Regions from separate parts of the Vibrio sp. R11-SG3-ISO9 genome, predicted to be linked through region 1. Evidence: predicted binding sites of a transcription regulator. Region 1 holds the regulator's gene; each other region holds the start of a gene.
What was found. Region 1 encodes PurR, which represses purine synthesis genes. Its sites were predicted from a motif close to TNANGNAAACGTTTNCNTNA; they were not measured.
Positions count from the first base shown of each region.

Region 2: the regulator PurR is predicted to act here: its motif matches at 2,969-2,988, upstream of pyrD (quinone-dependent dihydroorotate dehydrogenase).
Region 3: the regulator PurR is predicted to act here: its motif matches at 1,873-1,892, upstream of purT (formate-dependent phosphoribosylglycinamide formyltransferase).
Region 4: the regulator PurR is predicted to act here: its motif matches at 3,139-3,158, upstream of folD (bifunctional methylenetetrahydrofolate dehydrogenase/methenyltetrahydrofolate cyclohydrolase FolD).

Region 1 covers NZ_JCBDGU010000038.1:36,231-42,117, reverse strand. The annotation lists gene cmoM (tRNA uridine 5-oxyacetic acid(34) methyltransferase CmoM) at 109-891, opposite strand; gene elyC (envelope biogenesis factor ElyC) at 1,007-1,885, shown strand; gene torR (two-component system response regulator TorR) at 2,016-2,729, opposite strand; gene torD (molecular chaperone TorD) at 2,986-3,633, shown strand; gene purR (HTH-type transcriptional repressor PurR) at 3,955-4,959, shown strand; cyclic di-GMP riboswitch class I at 5,131-5,215, shown strand; gene AC6R05_RS11820 (TfoX/Sxy family DNA transformation protein) at 5,344-5,887, shown strand, end outside.
Region 2 covers NZ_JCBDGU010000025.1:50,857-56,743, reverse strand. The annotation lists gene rlmKL (bifunctional 23S rRNA (guanine(2069)-N(7))-methyltransferase RlmK/23S rRNA (guanine(2445)-N(2))-methyltransferase RlmL) at 1-589, opposite strand, end outside; gene AC6R05_RS07545 (cell division protein ZapC) at 1,086-1,634, opposite strand; gene pyrD (quinone-dependent dihydroorotate dehydrogenase) at 1,831-2,841, opposite strand; gene AC6R05_RS07535 (NAD-glutamate dehydrogenase) at 3,098-5,887, opposite strand, start outside.
Region 3 covers NZ_JCBDGU010000043.1:128,784-134,670, reverse strand. The annotation lists gene AC6R05_RS14210 (thiopurine S-methyltransferase) at 1-547, shown strand, start outside; gene purT (formate-dependent phosphoribosylglycinamide formyltransferase) at 631-1,806, opposite strand; gene cdd (cytidine deaminase) at 1,976-2,863, opposite strand; gene AC6R05_RS14195 (CidB/LrgB family autolysis modulator) at 3,179-3,856, opposite strand; gene AC6R05_RS14190 (CidA/LrgA family protein) at 3,858-4,229, opposite strand; gene sbcB (exodeoxyribonuclease I) at 4,329-5,753, opposite strand.
Region 4 covers NZ_JCBDGU010000009.1:265,727-271,613, forward strand. The annotation lists gene AC6R05_RS03800 (LysR family transcriptional regulator) at 1-688, shown strand, start outside; gene AC6R05_RS03805 (NupC/NupG family nucleoside CNT transporter) at 895-2,094, shown strand; gene folD (bifunctional methylenetetrahydrofolate dehydrogenase/methenyltetrahydrofolate cyclohydrolase FolD) at 2,201-3,061, opposite strand; tRNA gene AC6R05_RS03815 (tRNA-Arg) at 3,272-3,348, shown strand; gene AC6R05_RS03820 (serine/threonine protein kinase) at 3,576-5,009, shown strand; gene AC6R05_RS03825 (ECF-type sigma factor) at 5,016-5,603, shown strand; gene AC6R05_RS03830 (putative Ig domain-containing protein) at 5,782-5,887, shown strand, end outside.

The sequences.
Region 1 (5,887 bases):
ACCGAGCAGATGTCGGTGCTACGCCTTTTCTTTATAACGCGGGCTATCAGATTGTCGACTGTAGCCTAGGAATGCGATGGCAACTCTTGTACCACATTCTCCGCTTTTTTATTCTGGTTTTTGCGCCCAAACGTGAATATAACGACCTAAAGAGAGGTAAGGCTCTTGGCGACATAGCTGCTTCTCAAGCTCAAGCACGTCTTCGAATTGATAGTCGCCCATGTACTCCATGTTACCTATGTAATCGCTAAACGAGCGAATGCCCGACTTTCCTTTAATCTCAAGACCCGCCTCTTCTATCCATTGATAGACTTCTTCAGGCTTCAAACCTTTTTGGGGTTGCAGCTTAAACCGTTTTCGATGTGGCATCCCATTTAATACATGAGGAATATTGCCACAAATCACATTTTTAAGGACTAATCCGTGATGGTTGTAAAACATAATTGATGCCACGCCACCCGGTTTAACTTGCTTAAGCAGGATATCCAAAGCCTCTTTTGGATCGGCTAACCACTCCATCACAGCATGAAACATCACCATGTCCACGGGCTCATCCATATGCTGTACAATGTTTTGAACCGGAGAGTGAATAAATCGATACTGTTCAAGCAAGCCGGCTTTATCAATATCTTGCTGTGCTAGTTTCAACATTTCAGAAGAAAGATCACACAGCGACACTTTGTGCCCCAAGCCAGCTATCTTTTGCGACATCTGAGCTAAACCACCTCCTGCATCCAGAATATGCAAAGGTGATTCATCGGTTTTGAATGTGCTTAACGCTTGCTCTAAATCTTCCCATACGATGATCTGACGGATCTCTCCTTTGTCAGAGCCGTAAATATTTTTTGCAAATTTGTGGGCAATATCGTCGAAATTACGGTCTTCAGTCACAGCTACTTGGGTTATCATGTCCTATCGTGCCTGCTATTCTGTCACAGGAATTTCAGGAATAAAGAGGCGATGTCTCTTTTTAGTACTAAGTGATGTTTTTTCGGACTATTCGGATATGTTTGAGCTGAAAAAAGTAGTGTCTTCACTGTTGATGCCACTGCCAGCAATGTTAATTCTCGCTTTTCTGGGCTTAGCCCTTGTTATGTTCACTACAAAACGTAAAACAGGGTGCCTTATCACGCTGTCTGCATTATGTGGCATTTTCCTTATCGCGTTCCAACCTGTTTCTAGCCAACTTCTTATGCCAATGGAACGCCAATACACCGCATTCTTACCGACTAATGAACCTGTCGATTACGTGATGGTGTTGGGTAGCGGCCATGTGGTGGATGACCAAATCCCACCAACGTCTGAACTTAGCCGAACGGGCCTAATGAGACTGAGTGAAGGTATTCGCATTCAACGAATCTACCCGGGTGCTAAGTTGATTCTATCTGGCTATGGTGGTGGTACTGAAGTTAGTAACGCACGTATGATGGCCAAGGTTGCCCTAGCATTAGGCGTAGCCAAGCCTGATATTATCTTGCTTGAGACAGCCAAAGATACATGGGAAGAAGCACGTCAGGCTGCAGCGTTTGTAAAAAACAAGCGAATGGTACTAGTGACTTCCGCTAGCCATATGCAGCGAGCTCTTAACGAGTTCCATGACGCTGGTATCAAGCCAATTCCTGCGCCAACCAATTTCTTAGCTCAAGAAGGCATAGAGCAGCCTTGGAACAAGTACATGCCAAAAGCAATTTACTTGGAGCAAACCGAGCGCTACTGGCACGAAACGATGGGCTTAGTTTGGCAATCACTGCGCGACTGGCTAGATAACCAAAGTTCTGAAATGGGCGAGCCAGTCGTAATCTCCGAGCCATCGATGCTTGATGAAGAAGAGAATGCTACAACCTCTGGTGCAATACCAACGAGCGGCGCACAGCCAGCACACTAATGCTGTATAACATGAATGACCATTACTAATGGCCTATGTTGTTTTCAAGCTGATTCCATAAACAAAAAGCCGAGATACTGAATATCTCGGCTTTTTCAATTTCGCTTGTTGAGCATTTTAATTCTAAGCGTTAATCGCCAGCAAACATGTAGCCTTCACCATGAACCGTCACAAAGATTTGAGGGTTCTTCGGATCAAACTCCATCTTGGCACGCATACGACGAATCAACACGTCAATGGTACGGTCGTTTGGCGCATCAACGCGGTGGCTAATCATATTTAAGATTCGCTCACGGCTTAATACTTGATTCGGGTATGAAGACAGCGCAACCAATAGCTCATATTCTGCTTTGGTTAATTTCACCGGCTCACCGTTTTTGCTCAGAGCGCGGCGAGGAATATCAAATGTCCACTCACCAAAGCGAACGATAGATTCGTCATCCGCCTGCTCAGCGGCACCTGCTGGTGACTTGCGAGCTGCAGAAATTCGCCAAAGTAGGTTTTTCACTCGAACCAGTAACTCGCGAAGTTCGAATGGTTTAGTAACATAATCATCTGCGCCCATCTCTAGGCCTACAATTTTGTCGATGCTATCCGTGCGTCCAGTAACTAAAATAATCCCAATGTCTGATTGACTGCGTAATTCGCGAGTTAGCATCAATCCATCTTCGCCTGGTAAGTTGATGTCCAGCATAATGAGGTCAACGTTATTCTCTTCTAAAACGTTTCTCATTTGAGCGCCGCTTTCTGCTTCGCTTACTGTGTAACCCTCATTCTGGAAATATCCAACCAGCTTACTACGGGTTACCACATCATCTTCAACGACTAATACGTGATAGCTCATCTACACCACTTTTCTTATTTAATAGTTTCAGTGACCATTCTATTCATAACTAGTAACAATTCTAGTAGTACGCAAGATAAAAGCCAGAAACCTGAATTTTTTTTGATACAAGACAATCTTAAACCTTGCTATTTAACCTCCATCGCAATTCAATATAGGCATTACTACTAACGAGTGACTTTGCAATTAGCAAATACAACCGTTAGCAAGCCTTCGTACCGCAGATATTACGAAAGACGATATTAGGATTATTGAGATGAAAGAAACGAAAGCGTTCAATGAACAACGAGCTGAAATCTACTGGTGGCTATCGAGCCTGTTCGCAAAAGAGCTGACTCAAGAAGAACTGGATAACTACCACTCGGTTGAGATTCGTTCGTTTTTAACTGGTCTTGGCGACAATGAGACGCTTAAGCCAGCAATCAATAACCTAGTAGATGCACTTAACCGATTGCAGAATCGTGAAGACGCTCAACTGGAGCTTTCGTCAGATTTTTGCGAGTTGTTCCTTAAGTCAGACAAATACGGTGCTCTACCGTACGCTTCTATTTACTTAGACAAGAGCGGCCTGCTGAACGCCAAGCCAGCTCAAGACATGGAAGCCATCATGGCGTCTTACGGAATCGCCGTAAACCAAGACCTAAAAGAGCCTGCTGATCACCTAGCCATCGAGTTGGACTTCCTAGGCAACATTATCATTCGTTCAAACGACCTCGAGAGCGAGCAAGAATTAGAAGCAGCTTTCACTACACAGCATGAATTTGTTGAACAACAACTTCTCAGCTGGGTTCCACAATTTGCAACGAAATGCCGTGAATTTGATGAGTTTGGTTTTTACGCTTGTGTTGCAGAATTGCTAGCCGCTTTCTGTAAACTTGATGCGCAATATTTGGCTGGTGAATAAATTCACTAATGACTAAAGGCACAATTTAGGTAGAATGTGACAATTCACCCAGATTTCTGGGTGAATTTTATTGCGAGTATTTTCTAGTCAGTCTAAAATTGTGACCGCAAACGATAAAATATGAAACATTCTCGAAATGCTATGCTTTAAATTAGCTAAGAGCATTTCGGTGTTAAGACAAGCCGCTCTCATTAGCGGTTTTTTGTTTTTTAGCACTTTAGTACCGAGAGAGCCCTACACATTCTAAGCTCTTGTTCTGGTAGCTTAAAACGGCTACTTGCTCCGTACTGCTGAGGAAGTAGCTATCAATAGGATAAAGCCATGGCAACTATAAAAGATGTCGCTCGCTTAGCCGGCGTATCAACAACCACCGTTTCTCACGTGATCAACAAGACACGTTTCGTAGCAGAAGCGACTCAAGAAAAAGTAAACAAAGCCGTAGACGAATTAAATTATGCACCAAGTGCCGTTGCCCGTAGTTTGAAATGTAACTCTACGCGCACAATCGGTATGTTAGTAACTCAATCAACTAACCTATTCTTCTCTGAAGTGATCGATGGTGTGGAAAGTTACTGTTACCGTCAAGGCTATACGCTGATTCTATGTAACACAGGTGGTATCTACGAAAAGCAACGTGACTACATCCGAATGCTTGCTGAAAAGCGTGTAGATGGCATCTTAGTAATGTGTTCTGACCTAACGGAAGAACTTCGTGAAATGCTTGACCGTCATGCAGACATTCCAAAAGTTGTTATGGATTGGGGTCCTGAAAGTTCACAAGCAGATAAGATCATCGACAACTCTGAAGAAGGTGGCTACCTAGCGACTAAATACCTAGTTGAACGCGGGCATGAACGTATTGCATGTCTAAGTGGTCACTTAGATAAAGCGGCATGTGTCGAACGTATCGCTGGTTACCGTCGTGCACTTGCAGAGGCAGACATTCAAGCTGATGACAACCTAATCCTTGAAGGTAACTTCGAGTGTGATACGGCTGTTATCGCTGCAGATAAAATCGCTGCAATGGAAAATCGCCCTACCGCGGTATTCTGTTTTAACGATACGATGGCGCTTGGTCTTATGAGCCGCCTACAACAGCAAGGTATTAAGATCCCTGAAGATATTTCAGTGATTGGTTACGACAATATTGAGTTGGCAGAGTACTTCTCACCGCCGTTGACGACTGTTCACCAACCAAAACGTCGTGTCGGTAAGAACGCGTTCGAAATCCTGCTAGAACGTATCAAAGACAAAGACCACGAAAAACGTGTGTTCGAGATGCATCCAGAGATCATTGAGCGTGCGACAGTAAAAACGTTAAAATAACGTAAACTTTAGAAAAATCTAATAAAACGCACCGTTTGGTGCGTTTTTTTTATTTGTCAAAAATAAAAACCCAGTTGCATATCAAGACAACAATTAACTGAATTAAGATCACATTTTAGAATAACAAGTGTGAACCTCATTCAACAAAAAACTTTATTCTTGATTATACAGTCACGCACAGGGCAAATCACTTGAAAGGGTGAGACGCAAAGCCTCCGGCCTAACCCATTATTGGTATGGTAGCGGGGTTACCGATGGCAAAATGCAGTATTTCCTACCTTTAGTAGTAATTTACGGCTTATTGACAATTTTATTGCGACATTTTGCTAATCTCTCGGACCTGCTTATTTGGTGGCGTAATTCAAATACACCGAGATAAACAATATGGATAAACCGATACTCAAGGACTCAATGAAGTTATTTGAGCCACTTGGAAAGATAAAGTCACGCTCAATGTTTGGCGGTTTCGGCCTTTTTGCCGATGACACCATGTTTGCATTGGTCGTAAACAATCAGTTGCACATTCGAGCTGATAAGAATACTACTTCACAATTTGAACAACAGGGCTTCGAACCTTACGTTTACAAAAAGCGTGGATTCCCAGTCGTTACTAAGTATTTTGCCCTCCCAGAAGACCTCTGGCAGACTCAAGAACGTATTATCGAGCTGGCAAAAGCTTCCCTTAACTGTGCTAAAGAAGAGAAACAAATCCAATCATCGGCGAAACCGACTCGATTGAAAGATTTGCCAAACCTTCGACTTGCCACAGAGCGAATGTTGAAAAAAGCAGGGATCGATACCGTTGAAAGCTTGTATGAGTCAGGTTCTGTTAATGCATACAAAGCCATTAAAGAGTCTCATTCATCAAGTGTGAGCTTAGAGCTACTTTGGGCGCTTGAAGGTGCAATCAACGGCACTCATTGGTCAG
Region 2 (5,887 bases), on a different contig from region 1:
TTGGATCTAAGAATGGTTTGGTCGCATCCCAACCACTACGTAGCAGGATTGCTGCAGCTAAAGTCTCACGTAGAGGTGCACGACCAGACTCTGGACGATAGCCACGTTGGTGAAGACCGCTACCAACCATATCAACGCCTAAGATCGCTTTATCACGGTGCAGACGAACATGGATACGAATATCTGGGTTCTCTTTACTGATATTTGGACGAGGTAACGATTTCTTTTCGAAGCAGTCGACAACCGCATCTTTAACCTTCATAGCACCATACTGGCTGTTGCGAATCTCACGGTTAGTACCGTTAAAATCAACCACAAAACGCTTAGAGCTATGGAATTGATTTACCCAGTTTACTGCCGTCGTAGAAAGGTACAGATCCATGTCATCTTGACAGGTGAACTCAGAAAGCACACGTACAAATCTTGAAGCCAAACGACTCCACAAACAACAACGATAAATTTGCTCATTCGTCGCTTTGAATTTAACACCTGCTTGAACAGGTTTTGCGTTTGTAATCCCTAGTTGGGTTAGTTCTTCAACTAATAAATTCTCAAGGCCGTTTGAGGTAACCGCTAGATATTGATTCATAGTGTTCTTTTATTGATAAAAATGAGCTCGATTATACCTTATTTGAGTCAATAAGCGTCACTCGAAACACATCTTTTCATTGATTCTTCTACCTAATTGCTCAGCAAATGTTCATTGAGCGAAGCAGTCGCTAACTCTCTAAGCCAAGATATACCTTGCGCTCAAAAAACAACCTTATAACAGACTCTATGCACTAAATATTCATTCTAACATAGGTTTTTGAATTATTATTCCGCCACATTTTGGTATATACCAGACGCAAGCAAGGGGTGTAACTCGGTTACAAAGCCACTTAAACAGGGAATTTTGTAGGCCTATTTCCAGAAATAGGCTCAGAGATGTGTTGAAATTAAGTTGAAAAAATAAGCTTTGGTTGTGTGAAAAAGCACCTCATAGACAAATTATCTATGGGTGATTTGGTTGGATTCCAGAATTTCAGGTATAAAAAAATCGACCCTGGGGTCGATTTTCTTGAGTGTGAGAGCGTTGTTTTTGACTAACCAACCATCGCTATGTGGCGGTGATGATGCAGGATAGCATTTGCGTCTACCATTCTATCGTGCATCACTTTAATGGAATCACCAAACTGAAGTGCTTTTGATGAGGTTAGATTAAATTCATCAAGGTCTACTGAAGCACATAAACTCGCGTTCTCTCCAACCTCTAGCACAATGAAGTAACCTAAACTGTACTGGTTATTCATACGCACAATGTCGCCCTCTTCTGGGCATTCATGGCCTTGAATCTGAGACTCAAAAAACCAACTTTTCGGTTGAACAGGTTTATGGAAGCGCTTTGCAGCAACACAGTATAGTGCCAGTTCTGCTTGACGGGGCTCAGAAAGCTCTAGCCCGGAGATCTGTTCTTTGAAAGTCTGGTAGGAAGAAGCATCATCAACAGTGAATTCGTTCTCTTTAAATGCACAATCCACCAGCTTGTTACGGACGAGGTTAGTTTTGAAAATCATATCCTCCCCCAGATTTAGCATTAATGAACATTGCTGTTCATCGTAGTACCAACTCCATGTATCACTAGGTTTAAGCATCGTTTCGTCTCACACTGTTGAAGCATTCCATTAGGTAAAACGCAAAATTACCCTTCAATGCAGTAATTTTACTGAGCAATAGGCAAAAAAAAAGAGGAAATGAAATTCCTCTTTTCTCTAAAACTCAGCGAGTTACAGTGTATCTTTTAGTGATATCTATCAACTTATAACGTGACGTTCAAGATCGTCCCTAACATTATAGGTTTTTAACAATATCACTCACTAGACTTGGACCTTTGTAAATGAAACCTGAGTAAACTTGAACAAGTTTAGCACCAGCCATCATTTTCTCTTTTGCTGCCACGTACGAGTCAACACCGCCTACCCCAATGATAGGAAGCTTATCACCTAACTCTTCGTGAAGCTTACGAACGACTTCAGTGCTGCGAGATTGAACTGGACGACCGCTTAGACCACCAGCTTCGTCAGCATGCTTCATACCTTCAACGATTGAACGATCCAGTGTTGTGTTGGTTGCGATCACACCATCGATCTTATTCTTGATCAACGATTCACAGATTTGGCTGATTTCATCATCACTTAGATCCGGTGCGATCTTAAGTGCAAGTGGGACATACTTACCGTGTTTCTGTTCTAACTCAGCTTGCTTAGTTTTTAGCTCAGCTAGAAGCTCATCTAGTGCTTCACCGTATTGTAGAGAACGAAGTCCCGGAGTATTTGGTGAAGAGATGTTTACAGCAATGTAGCCTGCGTACTGATAAACCTTTTCCATACAGATTAGGTAATCTTCAGCGCCCTTCTCAATTGGAGTATCTTTGTTCTTACCGATGTTGATACCAAGAATGCCATCGTAGTTTGATCTCTTAACATTCTCGACTAGGTTATCGACACCAAGGTTGTTGAAACCCATACGGTTGATAATACCTTCCGCTTCAACAAGACGGAAAAGACGAGGTTTGTCATTACCCGCTTGAGGGCGTGGAGTAACAGTACCGACTTCAACAAAGCCGAAGCCCATTGCACCGAATGCATCAATACACTCGCCGTTCTTATCTAAGCCAGCAGCAAGACCAACTGGGTTTTTAAACGTTAGCCCCATCACCTCTACAGGACGATGCGGTAACTGTTGACGGTAAAGCAGATCGACAGGAGTGCCAGTGAAACGCTTGAAGTTTTGAATTGCAAGATCATGTGCCTTTTCGGCATCAAGTTGGAAAAAGCCAGTTCTGGCTAGACGGTAAAGCATTGTGCCTCCGATAGAAAAAAGCCCCGTGTAAACGGGGCGATATTATTTACTTATTTACCCAACAATTCAATCTATTACTACCAGTAAGGGTAAGATAATTCGAATTCTTAACAAAGTTCGTCAATAATTAGGCAAACGTTATCGTCTATCTGCTTGGAACTTAAAGTAATTAACAATCTCGCCCTATTTTGACGCATAAAAAATGGCAGCCCCACTCGGCCGCCACTTCATATCGGTACTTAAGTTACCCTAAACCTTATTGGTCTTTCGACATACAGTTTAGATTAAGAAGCATAAGTTCACGTAAAGCTACTGAGAACTTAGCAAACTCATGAACTGAGCCGACTTTAAACTCGTTTAGGATGCTTTCCCAGCGATGCAGTGATACTGCATTACTTTCCATCCAATCATCCAGTGCCTTAATCACATCAAGGTCAGCTGCACAGCCACATGTTAGAACTTGGCCGGTTAGTTGACGTTGCTGCCAATCAAGATCTTCACGGAATGCAGCACGAGCCAGTGCTTGCCAGTTATTGTCTACTGCTTGGCTATTGATCTGTTTCAAGAACCAGTGCAGTGATAGACGGTCACCAAGGTTAAAGTATAATTTAGACGCTTGCTCAACTGTTTTACCCGTTTCACGAGCTACTGTGGATATATCCAGTGCCGAGTATAGGCTAGACAAACGCGCTACCGAGTTTGCTAACTCTTCTTCAACACCTTGTTCTACCCAAACCTTAGCTACTGAGTTGTGCTCTTCAACTTCTGCAGCTACTAACGTTTCATCAAGAACCTTAGTAATCGCATTCACATCTCCACGGTATAGCTCAATCAGTGCAGTCACAGACTGTTTGCCAGGACGGTTTCTTAACAACCAACGGCTGATACGACGCATCGCACGACGAACGTGGAAGATAAGATCGTATTGCGCGTCAGACGAAGCCACGTTATCTAGGGCACGAATACGCTTAAGCACATCACCAAAACCGTAGATCTCACGTGATGCTGTGTAAGCATTAGCGATATCAACGATGTCTGCGCCCGTCTCTTCTTGAAGACGAGTCACGAAATTACAGCCCATTTCGTTAACCATTTGGTTAGCCAGTGCGGTTGCAATGATCTCAGCGCGTAGCGGATGGCTATCCATGTGCTGCACATAGTTACGGCGTAACTCAGTTGGGAAGTACTGGATCAGCTGTTGCGCATGGAACTCATCGTTCGCAATCTCATCACAAACAAGATCTTCTTTCAGTACCATCTTAGCGTATGCAATAAGTACAGATAGTTCAGGACGTGTTAGTGCGTTACCCTGCTTCTCACGCTCAAGCAGTGTCTCATCATCTGGAATGTACTCTAGACCACGATCTAGGTAACCCGCTTTCTCCATAGTATGAATAAAGCGAATTTGCTCTTTCACTAGGCTCACACCTTGGTGCTCGGTTACAGAGATAGACTCAGCTTGGCAGTATGCATCATCCAGTACAATCTCACCGACTTCATCTTCCATCGACTCAAGTACTTGGTTACGTTGCTTAACCGTTAGATCGCCATTTGATACAAGACCATTCAGGAAGATCTTAATGTTAACTTCGTTATCCGAGCAGTCAACACCACCAACGTTATCAACAAAGTCAGTATTTACGCGACCACCAGCTAGACCATACTCAATACGACCCAGTTGAGTCATACCTAAGTTACCACCTTCACCAACAACTTTCGCTTGTAGGTCACGGCCATCGATGCGTAACACGTCGTTTGCACGGTCACCTACATCAGTGTGAGTCTCATTTGAAGATTTCACATAAGTACCGATACCACCATTCCAAAGTAGATCCACCTTCATAGACAAGATCATCTTGATCAAATCATTTGGCGCTAGAGATGCTTTCTTAGTACCAAGCATCTTTTGGATTTCAGGTGTCAGAGCAATTGACTTAGAACGACGAGAGAAAATACCGCCCCCCTTAGAAATCAGCTCTTTGTTGTAATCTTCCCAGCTAGAACGCGGCAGATTAAATAGGCGGTTACGCTCTTCCCAGCTGCTCGCAGATTCTGGATTCGGGTCGATGAAGATATGCATGTGGTTAAACGCAGCTTGCAGACGAATGTGCTTAGATAGCAACATACCGTTACCAAATACGTCACCCGCCATGTCACCTACACCAATTGCAGTGAAGTCGGTAGTTTGACAGTCGATGCCCATTTCACGGAAGTGACGCTTAACCGATTCCCAACCACCTTTCGCAGTGATACCCATCGCTTTGTGGTCGTAACCGTTAGAGCCACCCGATGCGAATGCATCACCCAGCCAGAAGTTGTATTCAGCAGACACTGAGTTCGCTAAATCTGAGAAGGTTGCGGTACCTTTATCGGCTGCAACAACCAAGTACGGATCATCTTCGTCATGACGAACAACACTCTTAGGTGGAATTACTTCACCTTCGATGATGTTATCGGATACATCCAGCAATGCGCGAATGAAGCGTTTGTAACAACGTTGACCTTCAGCAAAGATTTCGTCACGGCCAGTCATTGTGTGCTGACGCTTACATACAAAACCACCTTTCGCACCAACAGGAACAATAACTGTGTTCTTAACTTGTTGCGCTTTAACTAGACCAAGAATCTCGGTACGGAAATCTTCTTGGCGATCTGACCAACGAAGACCACCACGAGCTACTTTACCGCCACGTAGGTGAACACCTTCAATGTCTGGTGCGTAAACGAAGATCTCAAATGCCGGAACTGGTGCCGGGATATCTGGAATCTCGCTTGGCTTCATCTTAAGTGCTAGCCATGGTTTTGCTTGCTTGTTCTCGTCTACTTGGTAGTAGTTAGTACGAAGCGTTGCACTGATCATTTCCATGTAACGACGAATGATACGATCATCATCCAGGCTCTCTACATGATCTAACTGCTCAGTGATTGTGTTGATAAGATCTTGTTGACCTTTCGCGCTGCCTTTGTGTTTAGGATCAAAGCGCTTGGCAAACAGCTTAACCAGACCTTTTGCAAGTTCAGGGTAATGCGACAGTGTTTCTTCAAT
Region 3 (5,887 bases), on a different contig from region 1:
TAGCCATGACAAGAGCGTTTTTGTTCCACTGTGTGGTAAGAGCGAAGACCTCGTTTGGTTGGCGTCTAAGCATCAAGACGTTCAGGGTGTTGAGCTAAGCCAAATCGCTGTCCGCGCATTTTTCTCGGAACATTTTTATACGCCAATGGTGACACAGATTAATGGTCAACATGAGCTGTACCAGTTTGATGAACTGAGCATCTACACTGGTGATTACTTCACGGCGCCGATTCAAGCGGTTGATACGGTTTATGATCGTGCTTCTTTAGTGGCATTGCCTAAAGAGATGCGAGTGCAGTATGTGGAGAGGTTGAAGCAGCTGTTAAAACCTGGTGGCAAGATCTTGTTAGTGACTCTGGATTACAACCAAGAAGAGATGAGTGGGCCTCCGTTCAGTGTACCAAGAGATGAAGTAGAACAGCTATTCTCTGGATACAAGATTACACAACTCAATCAAGATATTGCTGGTGATGATCATCCTAAGATCGCCAAGAAAGGTCTATCACGTTTCTCAGAAGAAGTTTATCTGATTGAATGTCAGCTTTAAGAGATACTAACTACATATCACAACAAAAAGACGGGCACTGAGTCCCGTCTTTTTTCTGACAACTTGTACTGCAGTGATTTAGATTAGTAGATCACTTTAATCTTAGCAGCACTTTCTACTGCGTCTTCAATAGCTGATTCAATACTATCGCGGCGTGTTAGAGCTACACCTAAGCGGCGTCGGCCATTGATGTCTGGTTTACCAAACAAGCGAACCTGAGTTTGAGGCGCATTTAGTGCGTTCTCTAGACCTTCGAAACGGATATTCGTTGATGTGCCCTGACCAAGTACCACAGCAGAAGCACATGGGCCGTATTGAGTGATGTTCTTGATTGGCATACCAGTGAATGCGCGAACGTGCAGAGCGAACTCAGAAGAGTCTTGAGAGAGGAGTGTAACTAAACCCGTGTCGTGCGGGCGAGGTGATACTTCATTGAAGATCACGTGGTCGCCTTTTACGAACAGCTCCACACCAAAGATGCCGTAGCCGCCTAGAGCATCAACCACTTTACCTGCTGTGTATTGGGCAGCCTTGAGTGCGTTGTCTGACATCACCTGTGGCTGCCATGACTCACGGTAGTCACCGTCTTCTTGGCGATGGCCGATTGGCGCACAGAAGTGAACACCGTCAACCGCACGCACAGTAAGCAGAGTGATTTCATAATCAAAATCGATAAAGCCTTCTACGATTACTCGTCCAGCCCCAGTGCGGCCGCCTTCTTGAGCGTAGTCCCATGCTTTCTGAATGTCGTCTTCGCTCTTAATAACGCTTTGGCCTTTACCAGATGAACTCATTACTGGTTTAACGACACAAGGGATGCCGACAAATTCAACGGCGGCTGAGAAATCTTCAAACGTATCGGCAAAACGATATGGTGAAGTCATCAGTTCTAACTCTTCTGCAGCAAGGCGACGAATCCCTTCACGATTCATTGTTAGCTTGGTTGCGTTTGCAGTAGGAACGACGTTTAGGCCTTTTTCTTCTAACTCAACCAGTTTGCTGGTCGCGATGGCTTCAATTTCAGGTACTACGTAATCGGGTTTTTCGAGTTCAATGATCGCTTCTAGCGCATCGCCATCGAGCATATCTAACACATGGCTGCGGTGAGCAACTTGCATTGCAGGTGCATCTGGGTAGCGATCACAAGCGATCACTTCTAAACCTAAACGTTGACATTCAATAGCAACCTCTTTACCTAGCTCTCCTGAGCCTAATAGAAGTACACGAGTAGCATTGTCACGAGTGGCGGTACCAAACATAGTTATTCCTTCCGAACATGTTGAACGAGTAATTGAGAACGGGGAGATCATACTCATTCCAACCTCAAAAGCAAACGTTTGCGTGGTGGTTTTAGTGAATTTTAAGCATAAAAAAAGCAGCCGACTAAAAGAGGGCTGCTTATGTAAATCGCATGTTAACTTAATGCAGTTAGATTGCTAAGTAAGTGACTGGGATATCAGGGTTAATTGCTTCCAGTGTTGATTGCGTATCCGCCAAGTGGCTAATGTTGCCCTGTGCGTTTTCAACTAGAGCAGCGCTCTCAATTTGATCGAAACTAATACCTGCCAGCATCACTTGAATCATCGCTACTTGAAGTGGAGGCAAGCTCGGGTTAAATGCCGCGTTTTCAGCGTAGGCACCAGAGAAGATTTCACCAGACGTTAGTTGAAGCGAAACACCACTTAGGTTTTTGGTGTAAGGCGCATGACTGCGGTTCATCGCCTCTAGAGCTTTAACAACAATAGGTGTCGTTTCTTCAGTTGTGTATTTATGGTCAAGCTCTGTCATTAGGCCTTCGGTGATACCTAAATCAGAAGGGCCGAAAGAGTCTGGAAGGTAATCTTGTAGTGAACGCTCTTCACGTTCTGGTAGCTGAATTTTCAGCTCGTTAGCCGTAGTCAGCTCGTTCATAAATTGACGACAGTGACCACAAGGGCTGTAGTTGATTGTGATGTCAGAAAGTCCTTTTTCGCCTTTCATCCAAGCATGGCTGATTGCTGCTTGTTCTGCGTGTACCGTTTGTCCAAGCTGTGCTCCGGCAATCTCCATGTTCGCACCAAAGTAGATGTGGCCAGATAGGCCGCGCACTATTGCACCAACGTAGAAATCAGAAAGCGGTGCGTAAGAGAACGCAGCTGCGATTGGCAGTAAAGCTAGACGAACTTCTTTATCAGAAAGACCGCTTGCATCCAGCAAGCTTTGAAACTGCTCTTTAGAGATTGTGGCGTCAAAGTTGTCTGCTAATACGATGTCACTTAAAAGTGCTTTCAATGAAGCTGGAGCACTTTCCAGCGCCAGGGTAATACGACTGTTCATGTTGAATCCTTAATTGACCTTAGGCTTTAAGTTTATGCAATACTCAGAAACTTTCTGTGATCGGTGTCACTATTGTATGTTGGTTGTTACATTGTGTTGCACAATTAGAGTGAGGTCACAAATGAAATCGTTTGCAGCCAGCAAAGTGTAATTGATGTCACAAATTGACGGGTGCATCACATTGCATGAATAAATAGTTTAGTGGAAAAAAAGAGCGCATTTCCCAAAGATTTATTGGAAAAGCGCTCTGATTTTGTTCGGGAAATAGCAACGACATAGATAGATTGTCAGCTACTTCGGGTTAAATTTTTGCAATTATGAGTATATCCATAACACCAGCGAGAACACAGAAGGTGCCAATATCGAGGTAATAACGCCACATAACACTAATGCTAGAGAGCTAAATGCAGCATCTCGTGGATCTTTCTCTGCGCTAGTTGCTGTTCCTAATGCGTGAGAGACCGTTCCCATGGTAAGTCCGCGTGCTATTGGACTTTTAATGCCGATTAGGTTGTAGATGGGATAAGCGAAAATTGCACCAAATAGCCCAACCAAAAGCACCAAAATTGCCGCTATGGCAGCTTCACCACCGAGATGGCTAGAGACTTCCATTGCGATTGGGGTGGTCACCGATTTGCCTAGTAAGCTTGCAATTAAGCCAAGGTCTGCATGAAACGCAGCGGCAATCAATGCAGCGGTCAGCATTGACATTACACTGCCTAAGACGCAAGCAAAGGTGATGATGCGCCAATTGGCTCTTATCTGCGGTAGCTGCTCATACAGAGGATAGGCGAGCGCTACAACGGCAGGTTGCAGCATAAAGGTAATCCAAGTGTTGTCTGCATAGTACTCCTCGAATGGGATTCGCCAGTAGGTGAGCACCGGAATAATGATCGCTAAGCTGATCAATAGAGGATTACATAATGGCGAGCTTACTTTTTGACTTACCCAACGAGCAAAGAGAAATACGACAATAGTCAGAAGAATCCACATACTATTTCCCCTTCGCAATCACTCGGTCTAAGAACCAAGATAGAGAAATAAGGACGATCAGTGTGCCACCAACCGCGCTAGCTAAGATGGGAAGGGCGTTGGCAACTAGCATGTCGAAGTGCTCCATGAGACCAACACTGATCGGTACAAATAATAAGATCATGAAACGGATGATTAGGCTCGCACCAGGTTGAACCCAGTGGGGAGGGACAATTCCGATCACCATTGCGAAGAAAAGCAGTAGCATGCCAAAGATACTTCCAGGAATCGCAGTATCGAGAAGGCTTTGAATGGCGTTGCCTGCTGTCAGTGAACCGATGATCAATGTAAAAGAGATCATTAGATACACAAGTTGGATCAATCTTTCTTTCAAAAGGAGTCTCTTTCTGAGTTAATGTATAACGGTTAACGAGTAACCGTTATTTAAGTCTGAATTAGTACATATAAAGCTTTAGAGCTATAAAAGACGGGTTTAGCTCGCGAGTTTCTCTACGTACTGGTATACCGCTTTGAGTATTGCCATCTTCTTTTCATCGTTTTCATGCTCATGAGCAAGATTTTCAAGGTTGAGCATGTATTCTTCAAGTCGACTTTCGTAAAACTCACGGCAGTGATTCGCCCATTTTTGCTGTTCTGATTCATCTAACGTCCAAGGGTAGTGACGTGCTTTGTAACGGAACAGAAGGGGCTCTATACGTTCGTCGGCAAAGCTGATGTCGAGTGCAGCGAGGTTGTTTGGTTCAGTTTGACGAATAATATCCATCGCGGCTTTATCTGATGGAGAAAAGAAACCATCGTAAAGCTGAGTATCAACATCGTCGTCTTTCTCATACTCGCGTTCAACAGAATAAAGACCAATCAGCTTTTCGCGAATCTCTGGGTGTTCACGAAGAATCGCTAAGTTTGCCAGGCACTGCTGGCGATCAATGCCAATGGTTTCAGCATTTTCAGCCGTTAGTGTTTTCGCTGGTGCAAGAATAGGACATTTGTTCAGTTGCACGAGTTTAATCGGTATAGGCAGTTCGTCTGGACCTAATTCGCTGTGTTTGGTGTAGAGCCTCTCACGCAATGCATCAGTGTCTAATTCAAGCAATGGCGTTGGATCTTTCGCTAGGTCTACAACGATAACCGCGTTTTGGTTGGTAGGGTGCCAAGCCATCGGCACAATCCAACTGGTGTAGTTACACTCTTTACCTAGCATGCCAGAGACGTGCATGAGTGGTGTCATGTTAACAATGTCGACAAGTTCATTCAGTTTGCGTTTATGACGCATGTTGTACAAGTAGTCGAACATTTTCGGTTGAGCAGCTTTAACTTTCTTCGCCATTTCAATGGTTGCAATAACGTCAGCCATCGCGTCGTGCGCATTTTCGTGTTCAATGCCGTTAGCAACAGACAAATGTTCTAGCTTAAAGCTTGGGAAACCTTCTTCATTTTCTGGCCAAACAATGCCATCTGGGCGCAATGCATGCACCGCGCGCATCACATCCAACAGATCCCAACGTGAGTTACCGTTTTGCCAGCTCCACGCATACGGTTCGATAAAGTTGCGGTAACAGGTGTAACGTGTCACTTCATCATCGAAACGAATACTGTTGTAACCAAGGCTGGTTGTGTTTGGCTTAGATAACTCTGCGTGAATCTTAGCGATGAACTCTGGCTCAGGTAAGCCTTGTGACATTGCTTTCTGTGGGGTGATTCGCGTAATTAATGCAGCTTCAGGTGCAGGTAGATAATCAGCTGGCGGTTGGCAATAGATAACCAGAGGCTCACCAATGATGTTGAAATCTTGGTCGGTGCGAACACCCGCAAATTGGCTTGGTCGATCTTTGGCTGGGCTCGTCCCCCAAGTTTCATAATCGAAGAAGAAGTAGGTCGGCTGAGAGTCGTGCTGCATAACGTTGATATATCCAGTTTTATCTGATTTCCCAAGTATTAGAACACCGTGAGGGCGCTAACGCAATGAGCTTAGCCGACTTGATTCGCGATTAGATTTATGTTCAACACCATGTTTTATTTGAATGAAATCAT
Region 4 (5,887 bases), on a different contig from region 1:
GAGCCAACGTGATGATGTTTCCGGTAAGTTACGCGTCGGTATCTCACAATCGTTCGGTACTTTGCATGTGATTCCTGCTATTGATCAGTTACGTCAGCTCTATCCACAGCTCAAAGTTGAGATTCACTTGTTCGATTACAAAGTGGATATGATCGAAGAACGCTTGGATCTTTGGATCACCAACAATGAAGAGTTGCCGGAAGGCTACATTGCTCAGCGATTAGCAGACAGCCAGTTTGTCGTCGCGGCATCACCGGATTATTTGATCAAAGCGGGTACACCGAGTTGTCCTTCGGACCTGAGCGAACATAACTGTCTTATCTATCGTAGCCGTGAGCGTGATTACACCTCTTGGGCGTTCGATAACGGACAAGAAAGTTTATGTGTCACCGTTAGTGGTGATTACTCTGTCGATCTAGCAGAGGCGGTAAGAGACGCAGCTGTGGCAGGTTGGGGAATTGCCTATCTTGCGACTTATCTTGTTAAAGAGGAGTTTCGCAGTGGTCAGCTAATTCAGGTATTACCTGAGTGGAAAGCCAGTCAGATCATGCCATTTTTTGCTGTCTATCCAAGCCGCAAGAACATGCCAAAGAAGCTATCCACGGTGATTGAGTTCCTGAAACAGCACATTGGTTCTCCGACGTATTGGGATAAAAATCTGAAAACTTGCGTTGAATTACACCGCTAACTGTCGCTGTTTTTGAAAATATAATTTCCATATGGAAAAAGTATTAAAAATAATCAATAAAGTTTTAATTAATTCAATGAGTTATATATTTGGTGCTTAAATGGACAGTTAAGCCAACATCCATGTAACAACCACTGCTTGCCGCAAACGGTTTCCTCTATACAATGCGTCGCCTTTCCTACTACAACTTTTCAGGTTTGACGCATATGGCATCCCTAATTGGAATCATTACTCTTCTAGTAATCGCTTGGTTACTATCTACGGACAGAAAAAATATTCAGCTAAGAACGGTGTCTCTTGCTTTCTTACTTCAGGTCTCTTTTGCACTGCTTGTGTTGTACGTACCTATGGGTAAAGACGTGCTTAATGGCGTGACGGGAGCCGTTTCGAGCTTAATCAATTACGGCCAAGAGGGCATCGGCTTCCTATTTGGTGGCCTAACCAATAGTGGTTTCGTATTCGCGATTAATGTTCTCGGTATCATCATTTTCTTTTCAGCTCTGATTTCAGGTTTGTACCACATCGGTTTCATGCCAAAAGTGATCAACCTAATTGGCGGCGCATTGCAGAAGCTGTTAGGTACAGGCCGTGCGGAATCTCTTTCTGCTACGGCGAACATCTTCGTTGGCATGATTGAGGCACCATTAGTGGTTAAGCCTTACCTGAAGCACATGACCGATTCTCAGCTGTTTGCGGTAATGACTTGTGGTTTGGCATCGGTAGCAGGCGGCACGCTAGTTGGTTATGCGTCTCTAGGCGTGGATCTGAACTACCTAATTGCTGCGGCATTTATGTCTGCGCCTGCAGGTTTATTGATGGCAAAAATCTTGGTACCGGGCAGTGCTAATGAGACTCAAGAGAGCATTGAGTCAGATGTAGAAATTCCACGAGCAACGAACGTAGTTGAGGCAATGGCAGATGGGGCTATGTCTGGACTTCGTATTGCAGTCGCAGTGGGTGCAACACTTCTTGCTTTTGTCAGCGTGATTGCAATGCTGAACGGCATGCTAGGTGCAGTTGGTGGTTGGTTCGGTGTGGACCTAAGCTTCGAGCTTATCCTAGGTTATGTGTTTGCACCCGTTGCATGGCTGATTGGTGTGCCATGGAACGAAGCGGTTGTTGCGGGCTCACTGATCGGTAACAAGATTATTGTGAATGAGTTTGTTGCCTTCATCCAGCTAATGGAAGCGAAGGAAGTACTGAGCGAACACTCTCAAGCTATCGTAACCTTTGCACTGTGTGGCTTTGCGAATATCTCAACTATGGCGATTCTAATAGGTGGTTTGGGTAGCCTAGTTCCAGAGCGTCGTTCGTTCATCTCTAAGTACGGCTTCCGCGCGATTTGTGCAGGCGTACTAGCGAACTTGATGAGTGCTTCGATTGCAGGTGTAGCGCTGTCGCTATAGCCTTTGCCATAAGTGAATAGCCAATAAAAAAGCCGCGACGGATTATCGCGGCTTTTCATTATTTGAAGCAATGGCTACATGAGATAATAGCTATTTGAGGCAGTGGTTACTTGTTAGAGTGGAACTGCTCACAAGCGATCATTGTGTTCTCGATAAGGCTTGCAACCGTCATCGGACCAACACCACCAGGAACTGGAGTAATGAAGCTTGCACTCTCTTTTGCAACATCGTATTCCACGTCACCCACCAATTTGCCTGACTCTAGGCGGTTGATACCAACATCGACCACAACTGCACCCTTCTTGATCCACGCACCTGGGATGAAGTTAGGCTTACCTACAGCAACCACAACAACGTCAGCTTGACGTACGTGGCCTTCTAGGTCTTTAGTGAAACGGTGACAAGTTGTCGTTGTACAACCCGCTAGAAGCAGTTCTAGAGTCATAGGACGACCAACGATGTTTGATGCGCCAACAACAACCGCGTGCTTACCACGCAGATCGATATTGTAGCGGTCAAGCAGAGTGATGATACCTTTTGGCGTACAAGAACGTAGCTTAGGGATACGCTGTGCAAGACGACCGACATTGTATGGGTGGAAACCATCAACGTCCTTTTCTGGCGTAATACGCTCTAGTACGTGTGTGCTATCGATACCGGCAGGAAGAGGTAGCTGAACAAGAATGCCATCAATCTCTGGATCTTCGTTCAATTGGTCAACAAGAGTAAGTAGCTCTTCTTCGGTTGCCGTTGCAGGTAAGTCAAAAGACTTTGATACAAAGCCGACTTCTTCACACGCTTTGCGCTTGCTCCCCACATAAACTTGAGAAGCTGGGTCTTCACCCACTAAAACTACCGCTAGGCCTGGCGCTCGTAAGCCTGCTTCAGTACGCGCTTTTACACGTGCAGCAACTTCAGAGCGAACGGTTTGAGATATTAGCTTTCCATCAATATTTTGAGCAGTCATGAATTTCCTTAGTATTGATATTCAAGTTAGTGGCTGATGTTTTGGCGCATTATTCCAGAAAACGTTTTTGATTTCCATCAAGCAAACGTTTGCTTTGGTCTAATTTTCAACACTTATAATGCCTTTGCCCTTTTTTTACTCACTTAGATCAGAATGTTAGATAAAGCCGTTGCTTTACTGATTCGAATTCGTATAATTCTTTCCTGTAGCGCGCCCTTAGCTCAGCTGGATAGAGCACGTCCCTTCTAAGGATGTGGTCGTAGGTTCGAATCCTACAGGGCGTGCCATTTATTTTAAGAAACCCGATAGCTCTTTGAGTTGTCGGGTTTTTTGCATTTCCGGCTTAATTATATTTGTGACTTAGTTGCTCGTCACTCTGTTATTTTTTTGCTTGATGGAACTTTTAGAAATTCATTTCAAGAGTCTACAAACTGTATCAAGTTATTTCCCTTTAATTGATAGGGTTAAAAGTTCTGGGATATAAAACCAGTGGCTATAATAACTGACACTTAAAATGGATTTTAACCTCAGTAGTACTCAACTCTTCTATCGATTGATTGATAAGAACGCCAGCGAACGCGATCTTATACTCTCGGATGTTCGTCAAAACTCGCCTCAACTTGCCCGTAATGTCGATGAATTATTGAAACACGCCAACAATGACTTAGCGATTGAAGCATTGGAAGTGCATCTATCGACAGCTAATGAATCTACCATTTGTTATGAAAACCTTCGCGTTGATCGCTATGTTATCGGTCATGAGCTAGGTAGAGGAGGATTTGCGGCGGTTTATTATGCTGTTCGCCACGATTCACTGTTTCATCACCAGTACGCAATCAAATTTTTCCATCCCGAGATCTTAGGACTGCTAGGTCAAGAGGCACTCTTTTCAGAGGCACAGCTCCTTGCTAATGTCAGTCACTCCAATATTGCCAAAGTCTACGACGCAGGTATTTATGACGGAGCGATCTATATCGTGATGGAGTTTGTCGATGGGTTGAACTTACGCGACTACTTAAGCTCACACTCGTTGAGTTTCGAGCAGAAATTGATGCTGTTTCGAGATATTTGCTTGGCTGTCGAGCATGCTCATCAACATCAGGTTATTCATGGGGATCTTAAGCCCGAAAACATACTGGTTTGTCGTGATGGTGTACCGAAAATCATCGACTTTAATATTGCTCAAAAAGTACAAAGGCTGAGCACTGGGGATAGGGAATTAATCACCCAAAATGTGTTGGCACTCACGCGAAACTACGCAAGCCCAGAGCAGCTTGATAACGATGCGATAGACAAGCGAACGGATGTGTACGCCTTAGGTCGGATTCTGTATTTGGATATCCTCCGAGCTCAGCCGAGAGGCGATATCACTAAGGTCGTGGCTTTAGCGACTCATTCCTCCCCTAGCCGCAGATATGCCAGAGCCAAAGATCTTGCGCAAGATATCGAAAATGTTCGCTGCTTTTTCCCTTTAAGCCAAGAGTCCAAAGTAAGCGTTGAAGTGATAAAGAAATCAATGATTCGTTATCCAGTGTTTACTCTGTGTAGTACTGCTCTAGTGCTGAGCATGATGGCTATCATTATGGCGTTGTCGACCGCGACTCAAGATCTCAATCGTCAAAAGCTGACATTGGAAGAAATGCTCAATGACGTGACGGCCAGTGTTTATCCCCTGAACAACAATTTAACAGATTGGGAAGCGGTAATTGAGAACCGAGAAAACCAACGCAAGCTCGTGTTGGATACTCCCTCACGTTCATTCTGGCCACAAAGGCGGGGAGATTTGAATTCTTCAGTGCAAGTCGTCAGTAGCAGCACTGCTGATGACATCGAATACAACATCATTTATCCATTGAATATACAGCTTATGCAGTCTGAAGGAGACCAAGAGCATGATGAGATTCATCCAACCGATGAGGTTGTCACTTTCAATGAGTCCGTGGGGTAACACGCAATGACTGTAACCAAAGAGGTTAGGGTCGATAGCGATCATCTCACGGAGCTGATTTCACAATGGCAGGTGGGTTGTAAAAAGTCTGAAGAGCAGATATTTCGTTTTGCCTACCGTAGGCTAAAAGAGTTGGCTCAACAGCGTCGTCAAAAGTCGGGTGCTAGCCTAAACAAAGAATCAACCAATACTACCGCTCTGATTCACGAGTCGTATTTGAAGGTGTCAGTCTTGGATAAAGGAACCATCGAAAAAACTCGAGATTTTTATTTGATGGCTGCCAAAGCAATGCAGCATATTCTTATCAACCAAGCATGGGCAGCACAAGCGGATAAGCGTCAACCTGATCAATCCCTTGTCATAGAAAAAGCCTTGTCAATTGAAGGCCTGCCTTTAGAGCGCAGGATCGCGCTAGAACAATCTTTGGTTGAGTTTACCAATTATTATCCACGCCAATCTAATGTCTTAAAGCTAAAGTATTACATTGGGCTCAGGCATACCGAGATCTGCCAGCTTCTAGAGTGCAGCTCCAGCTTGGTGGAAAAAGATCTTAAATTTGCTAAGAGTTGGCTTCACAGCAGGCTTGCCGCATGATCTTTGTGAAGTGTCTAATTTTATTAATAAATTCATAAAAAATTTTACGGTTTTTCTGTTGTTCCCTGTGTCTTGTTTGTGGTGAGTGATCTCCCTAAAAATAACGCCGACTTGATGCCACTGATTCTCAACACTCAGTCATGGCTCAAACAATAAAAGGCTTACAAAGGGAATATCAATGAAAAAGCAAGGTTTACTGGCAGCGTCAATTGCAGTGGCTCTCGTCGGGTGTGGTTCAGACAGTGATTCAAGTGGACCAACATCATTTTCAATTACCGCAATTG